Regions from separate parts of the Pseudoalteromonas sp. GB56 genome, predicted to be linked through region 1. Evidence: predicted binding sites of a transcription regulator. Region 1 holds the regulator's gene; the other holds the start of a gene.

What was found. The regulator FliA, encoded in region 1, starts transcription of late flagellar genes. The targets are predictions, from matches to a motif close to CTAAAGNTNNNNNNNNNNNNGCCGATA.
Region 2: a site for FliA is predicted at 2,352-2,378, ahead of pomA (flagellar motor protein PomA). Genes of this name have one in related genera too.

Annotation. Positions count from the first base shown of each region.
Region 1 is NZ_JBPCHK010000001.1:1,335,009-1,338,424, forward strand. It holds partial or broken gene flhF (flagellar biosynthesis protein FlhF) at 1-726, shown strand, start outside; partial or broken gene ACH19P_RS06280 (MinD/ParA family protein) at 719-1,580, shown strand; gene ACH19P_RS06285 (RNA polymerase sigma factor FliA) at 1,595-2,317, shown strand; gene cheY (chemotaxis response regulator CheY) at 2,358-2,741, shown strand; gene ACH19P_RS06295 (protein phosphatase CheZ) at 2,760-3,416, shown strand, end outside.
Region 2 is NZ_JBPCHK010000001.1:2,762,297-2,765,712, forward strand. It holds partial or broken gene ACH19P_RS12870 (DNA topoisomerase III) at 1-451, opposite strand, end outside; partial or broken gene ACH19P_RS12875 (flagellar motor protein MotB) at 567-1,492, opposite strand; gene pomA (flagellar motor protein PomA) at 1,495-2,256, opposite strand; gene ACH19P_RS12885 (exodeoxyribonuclease VII small subunit) at 2,522-2,761, shown strand; gene ispA ((2E,6E)-farnesyl diphosphate synthase) at 2,770-3,416, shown strand, end outside.

The sequences.
Region 1 (3,416 bases):
CTCGAAATGATGCATAAACAAATGCACACCACGGGCAACGAAATTTTGCGTCATGGTGGCGTGTATGCGTTAGTGGGGCCAACTGGGGTCGGTAAAACAACGACAGTCGCTAAGCTTGCAGCATTGGGTGCGCAGAAATATGGCGCTGACAATGTTGCATTGATTACCACTGATACCTACCGTATTGGTGCGTTCGAACAGCTTGCGACCTATGGGCGCATCATTGGTTGTTCTGTGAAACAAGTAAAAGATGCCAATGAACTGGCCGATGTGCTTTATCAACTTCGCAATAAGCGTCTAGTATTAATTGACACAGCGGGTATGAGCCAGCGCGATTTACGTTTAAGTGAACAATTAAATACGCTTATGCGTAATGCGTCAGTGGATATCCGAAGCTATTTAGTTTTAAGTGCAACGGCACAGCGAGAAGTGTTGCAAGAGTCAATCAAACACTTCCAAAAAATTGACTTAAGTGGCTGTATTTTCACCAAACTTGATGAAAGTCTAAGTTTAGGCGAGATTATGAGTGTAGCGATTCAAAATCGCCTCCCAATAGGGTATCTTACTAACGGTCAGCGTGTTCCAGAAGATATTCGAGTAGCAAACTCAGAAAAAATGGTTAGAAAGGCTGAACAATTGTTTATTAAACGTCAAAAAGCAAAACAAACAGCAGCTCCAGGGGGGCGTCAGGCAGTGGCGTCTCAAGCAGTAGGAATGTATGATTAACACAGTGCACGATCAAGCAAGCGGCCTTCGTAGAATGAATCAGAATAATAATCAAGGCGTTAAAGTCATCGCCGTTACAGGCGGCAAAGGTGGCGTAGGTAAAACTAATGTATCGCTTAACCTGGCTATCGCTTTGGGACAGCAGGGCAAACGTGTCCTCGTCCTCGATGCCGATTTAGGGTTAGCCAACTGTGACGTTATGCTTGGTCTGCGTGTTGAAAAAAACCTTTCTCATGTACTCAGTGGCGAGTGTGATTTACGCGATATTCTTGTCACGGGTCCGGCGGGCATTCGTATTGCCCCAGCAACCTCGGGTTCTCAGTCTATGGTTGAATTAAGTCCAGCGGAGCACGCCGGGCTTATTCGTGCGTTTAGTGAACTCGATAATGAATTTGACGTTCTCATTGTTGATACCGCTGCGGGTATCTCTGATATGGTGTTGAGCTTTTCGCGCGCGTCACAAGATGTCGTTGTTGTCGTCTGTGATGAGCCCACATCCATTACTGATGCCTACGCACTCATTAAAATATTAAGTCGTGAGCACGGCGTATATAAATTCAAAATTGTTGCCAACATGGTGCGTAGTTTACGTGAAGGCCAAGACCTCTTTGCTAAGCTTTCTAAAGTGACAGATCGATTCTTAGATGTGGCTTTGGAATTGGTGGCAACCATCCCTTACGATGAAAACATGCGTAAATCGACACGTCGTCAAAAAGCCGTCGTTGATTCTGTTTCCTAATTCACCTGCGTCTGTGTCACTTAAAAGTTTGGCCAGCAAGGCAGTGAAATGGCCTGTTCCGAATCAGCCTTCAGGCCACCTAGAGTTTTTTATTGAGAAGTTAGTCAATAACTAGCGGTTAGAGCAACTATGAATAGAGTCGCCGGGTATCAGCATCAACAGCAACTAAACTCTCTCGTAGAGCGACATGCAGCACTGGTAAAACGTGTCGCGTGCCACCTATTGGCACGTTTACCCGCTAGCGTTCAACTCGATGATTTAATTCAGTCCGGCATGATAGGTCTTATTGAAGCCTCTAAAACCTTCGATGCATCGAAAGGCGCGAGCTTTGAAACTTTCGCCGGTATTCGCATTCGTGGCGCGATGCTTGATGAGATACGCCGTGGTGATTGGGCGCCTCGTTCTGTGCACAGAAACAGTCGCTCGGTTGCGCAAGCGATAAATGAGCTAGAAGGCTTGTTAGGTCGCGAGCCGAAGGATGTTGAAGTAGCTGAAAAACTTGATATTTCCCTTGATGAATACCATCATATTTTAAATGATGTAAATTGTTCTAAGGTGCTAGGCATTGAGGACTTGGGTGTGGATGAAGATGTCATCGTCACTCACAGTGATCAATCAGACACGGGCAAACCCTATGCGAGTGTCCAAAGCGAACGCTTTAACAGCGCATTAGTGGAGGCGATTAAGTCGCTACCTGAACGCGATGCGTTGGTGCTATCGTTGTACTACAACGATGAAATGAATTTAAAAGAAATAGGGCAAATACTAGACGTTAGCGAGTCTCGTGTGAGCCAAATCCATGGTCAGGCAATGATTAAGCTTAAAGCGAAAGTCAGTGACTGGGTCAATTAGTAGTAAGTAGAAACAGGTTCATACCTCACTGGAGGATACTTTGGATAAGAACATGAAAATTCTTGTGGTTGATGACTTTTCAACGATGAGAAGAATCATTAAAAACCTTTTGCGTGATTTAGGCTTTACCAACGTGCAAGAAGCGGATGACGGTAGCACAGCATTACCAATGTTACAGAATCAAGAGTTTGATTTTGTGGTAACAGATTGGAATATGCCAGGTATGCAGGGCATCGACCTTCTTCGTGCTATTCGCGCAGACGATAACCTAAAACACATTCCAGTATTGATGGTGACTGCGGAAGCCAAGAAAGAGCAAATTATTGCAGCAGCACAAGCAGGCGTGAATGGCTATATTGTTAAACCATTTACTGCAGCGACGCTGAAAACAAAATTGGATAAAGTGTTCGAGCGTTTAGGTTAACAGATTAAGGAGAGGCATATGTCAGCTCCCGCTGCACCTCATATTACCCTAGAACAGGCTAAGCAGCTTGTTTCCTTTCTTGAACAAGGTGAGCAGGAAAAAGCTGACCAGCTGATCCTCGATGCTGCTTCCAAAGAGCAATCTGAACTATTTGCCGAAGTGGGTAAACTCACTCGGCAGCTTCATGAGTCACTAAAGAATTTTCAATTAGATACCCGCCTGACAAATCTGACTCATGAAGCCATACCTGACGCCAAGCAACGGCTAAACTATGTCATGGAAATGACTGAACAGGCCGCAAATAAAACCATGGATGCGGTCGAAGCTAGCCTTCCAATTGCTGAGCGATTGTCGACGGATTTACACCAAATCAAACCCTCTTGGGATAAATTGATGCGCCGAGATTTAGAAATCGGTGAATTCAAGCAATTATGCCACCAACTCGATGGGTTTATGGGACGCTCTCAAGAAAGCACGTTGGAGCTGCATGATTTACTCAACAATGTGTTGATGGCACAAGACTATCAAGACCTCACGGGTCAGGTCATTCGTCGCGTTATTGAGTTAGTACGTGAAGTTGAAGACAGTTTGATTAATTTACTGACGGTCTTTGCCGGTGAAGAAGTGGATGCAAATGCTCTCGAGCGTGAAAAAGCAACCTCTTCGGTCGGTGGT
Region 2 (3,416 bases), 1.4 Mb from region 1:
AGCGTAGCTGCGCCAACGCTTTTTTCACCGCAGGTAAGTTCAAATCACTGATCAATAATCTTTGGATGCTTTGCTTTTTAGCCGCGCTTATATTGGCTTGAGAAATGACTTCATCAACAAGTAACTGCCCTTCTCTATCTGGGTCACCAGCATGGACAAGTTGCGAAGCTTGCTTGATCAACTTTTTGACTAAGGTGAATTGTTTGCGAGTTTTGCTTTTTGCTTTTAGTTGCCACTGCGTGGGAACAATTGGCAAATGCTGTAGCTGCCACTTTTTATAAGCTGCATCATAATCATCAGGTTCGGCTTGTTCGAGTAAATGGCCGATGCACCAAGTCACGCAATCGCCATTACCAAGTTCAATGTAACCCTCTTTTTTATTGTGGGGTTTTGGCAGGGCTGCGGCAATGGCACGCCCTAAAGAAGGTTTTTCCGCAATATATAGCTTCATAGCAAAACAACTGTTCATCCATACAGTAACAACAGTGTAGTGTAATTTACGCTGTGATGAAAGGAGATTAAAGCTGATGTGCGCTAATGCGCGCACATCGAATTGAGCGAGGGAATTACTGCACTACTTCAATCGGGTCAGACTCTTTGGCTTTACCTTGCATGATAGAGATCTCTACACGGCGATTGCGCTTACGGTCTTCATCGGTTTCATTGGGCACAAGCGGTCGTGTATCAGCATGACCGACCACGACCATACGCGTTTTATCAAAGCCATCAACTTTTTGCATCTCACTGGCCACTGCCACTGCTCGTTTAGCGCTCAGATCCCAGTTGTTGGTGTAGAGTTCATTGGACACTTGGAAATCATCTGTATGTCCAGACACCGTGATTTCACCAGGTACATCTTTAAGCAGTGTCGCAATATCTTGCACAATAGGTTTGAACTTTGGCTGTAAGAACGCGCTGCCTGAAGGGAAAGAGCCATTCTCACGAATACGGATAATGATCTGTTGACCTAATGATTCCAGCTCAATGGCACCATCAATAATTTGCTGCTCAAGCTGTTGCGCAATTTTCTTAACGAGTTCGTTTACACGCTCTTGGTCTGCCGCGGCTATTGCTTGTTGTTGGGATTGTTCATCAGCGGTACTAGCAGATTCACCGCCACGTTGTTCACCGCGTTGCTCTTGGCGACCACCTGCGGAGTCTTCTTCCCCTGCTTGAAACTCGAGCATTTGCTGAGTCATTTCTACCGTCTGTTGCTGGATTGTTTCAATCGGCGTCGGATCTGGACGACCTGGTTTGAATTCCATCGCAATAACGCTGGTACCTTTTGGAATGTCTTTAACTTCGAGTTTGTTTTGTACACCAAATGCGAACTTCATTGAGCCCGCTATCTGCTTAAATTTAAGCACATCCATTTCTGAGAAAGCGAGCAGCAGTACGAAGAAACACATCAAGAGCGACATTAAGTCGGCAAACGTTCCCATCCAAGCTGGTAGCCCGGGGGAGGACATTTACACTTTTCCTCATCCGACATACCTACTCCTCGGTATCTACCTGACGTTTAGACTCAGCCAGATAATTTTTCAGGATACCTTCAATTACTTTTGGGTTTTGACCGTCTTGAATACCTAGAATCGCGTCGAGGATCAGGCGCTGATTCAATTCTTCTTCGCCTTTACGCAGCTCGAGTTTTGATTGAATTGGAATAGCAATTACGTTCGCCAAGAACGCACCATATAATGTAGTCAGTAGTGCAACAGCCATTGCAGGACCAATCGCTTTGGGGTCATCCATGTTAGAAAGCATGGCTACCAGACCGATTAGCGTACCTATCATCCCCATCGCCGGAGCAACATCACCCAGGGCTTTAAATAAGCCTGCGCCTTGCTCATGGCGGGTGGTTGTGAGGGATATGTCTTTTTGCAACGTCGCGCGCACCACGTCTGCATCGTGGCCATCAACCAACATGTCGATGCCTTTACGCATGAATTTGTTTGAGATTTCAGCTTCTTCCAATGCAAGGAAGCCACCTTTACGCGCTGAGTCAGCCAGTTCGACTGCTTTTTCAATTAGCTCATCAGGTGTTTCAATCTTGAACATGAAGGCTTTAACAGCAATTTTACCTATGGCAAAGAATTGACCCATAGTAAAGTTGGCCAACACAACAAACAGTGAACCGGCGAAAACGATAAGAATGGACTGCGTATCATAGAAGATACTTATGTCTCCACCGAGTACCATAGCCATCACAACGAAGCCAATTGCTCCGAGAATACCTATTATGGTTGCTAAATCCACACGTCCTCCACCCACTGTCACTACTTTAGTGCACCTAAAGACAAGCGTACGCTTTGGTGCCTAAAGTTCTGTCGTTATTATAAATACTCTTAAGCTATCGGCAACTTGCTGAATTACTTGAATCATTTTTTAAAGCTTAATCTAATATTAATAAAATTAGCAGCCTTCAGTTACTTTGTTACGAAATTATCTCGTGCTCTTTGACCAAAATGCACAATACCCCTAAAATTGGCGCTCTTATAAATCAGTAACGAGCGTAAAGGCAATGGCCCAAAAAAAACCAGAAAACCTCAGTTTTGAGGACGCAATCAACGAACTGAGCCAAATCGTCACCGAAATGGAACAAGGTGATATGCCTTTAGAGCATTCATTGAAGCAGTTTGAGCGCGGTATTAGTTTAGCCAATGTCTCTGCGCAGAAACTTGATTCTGCACAACAAAAAGTCAGCATGCTAATGAGTAATGATCTCAATGCTGAGCTAACGCCAATGGATGACCAAGAGTAGTTCTGCCAGTGGAATTAAAAGACGCATTAGTACAAGCACAAGAAGATGTTGTAACGACGCTAGAAGATTACTTTGCAACTCAAAGCGCGGCGCAGTCGCGTATTCTCGCCGCAACCCAATACAGTGTACAAAACGGTGGCAAAAGGCTGCGTCCACTGCTCGTCTATTGTGTTGGCAACATGTTGGGCGCCAATAAAACGGATCTCGATAAAGCCGCCGCCGCAATTGAATGTATTCACAGCTATTCACTGGTACATGATGATTTACCAGCTATGGATGATGACGAACTTCGCCGTGGTCGCCCCACTTGTCATATCGCCTATGATGAAGCCCATGCAATACTCGCTGGCGACACACTGCAAACGATCGCGTTTGAGCTGCTCAGCAGTGCTGAATTTACGATTGATGCACGTGCGCAGCTAGATTTGGTCAATGCATTGAGTAAGGCGTCTGGTTTACTCGGCATGGTGGGTGGCCAAGCGCTCGATATCGAGGCAACAGACAAAACTATTTCACTTGCTGAACTCGAACAAATTCATAAGGCGAAAACGGGGGCGCTGCTAAGCTGCGCAATTGAACTGGGCTATTTGTGTGCGCAAAACGTAGAACAATCGACGAAACAAGCGCTCGATAGCTATGGCCGAGCGATTGGCTT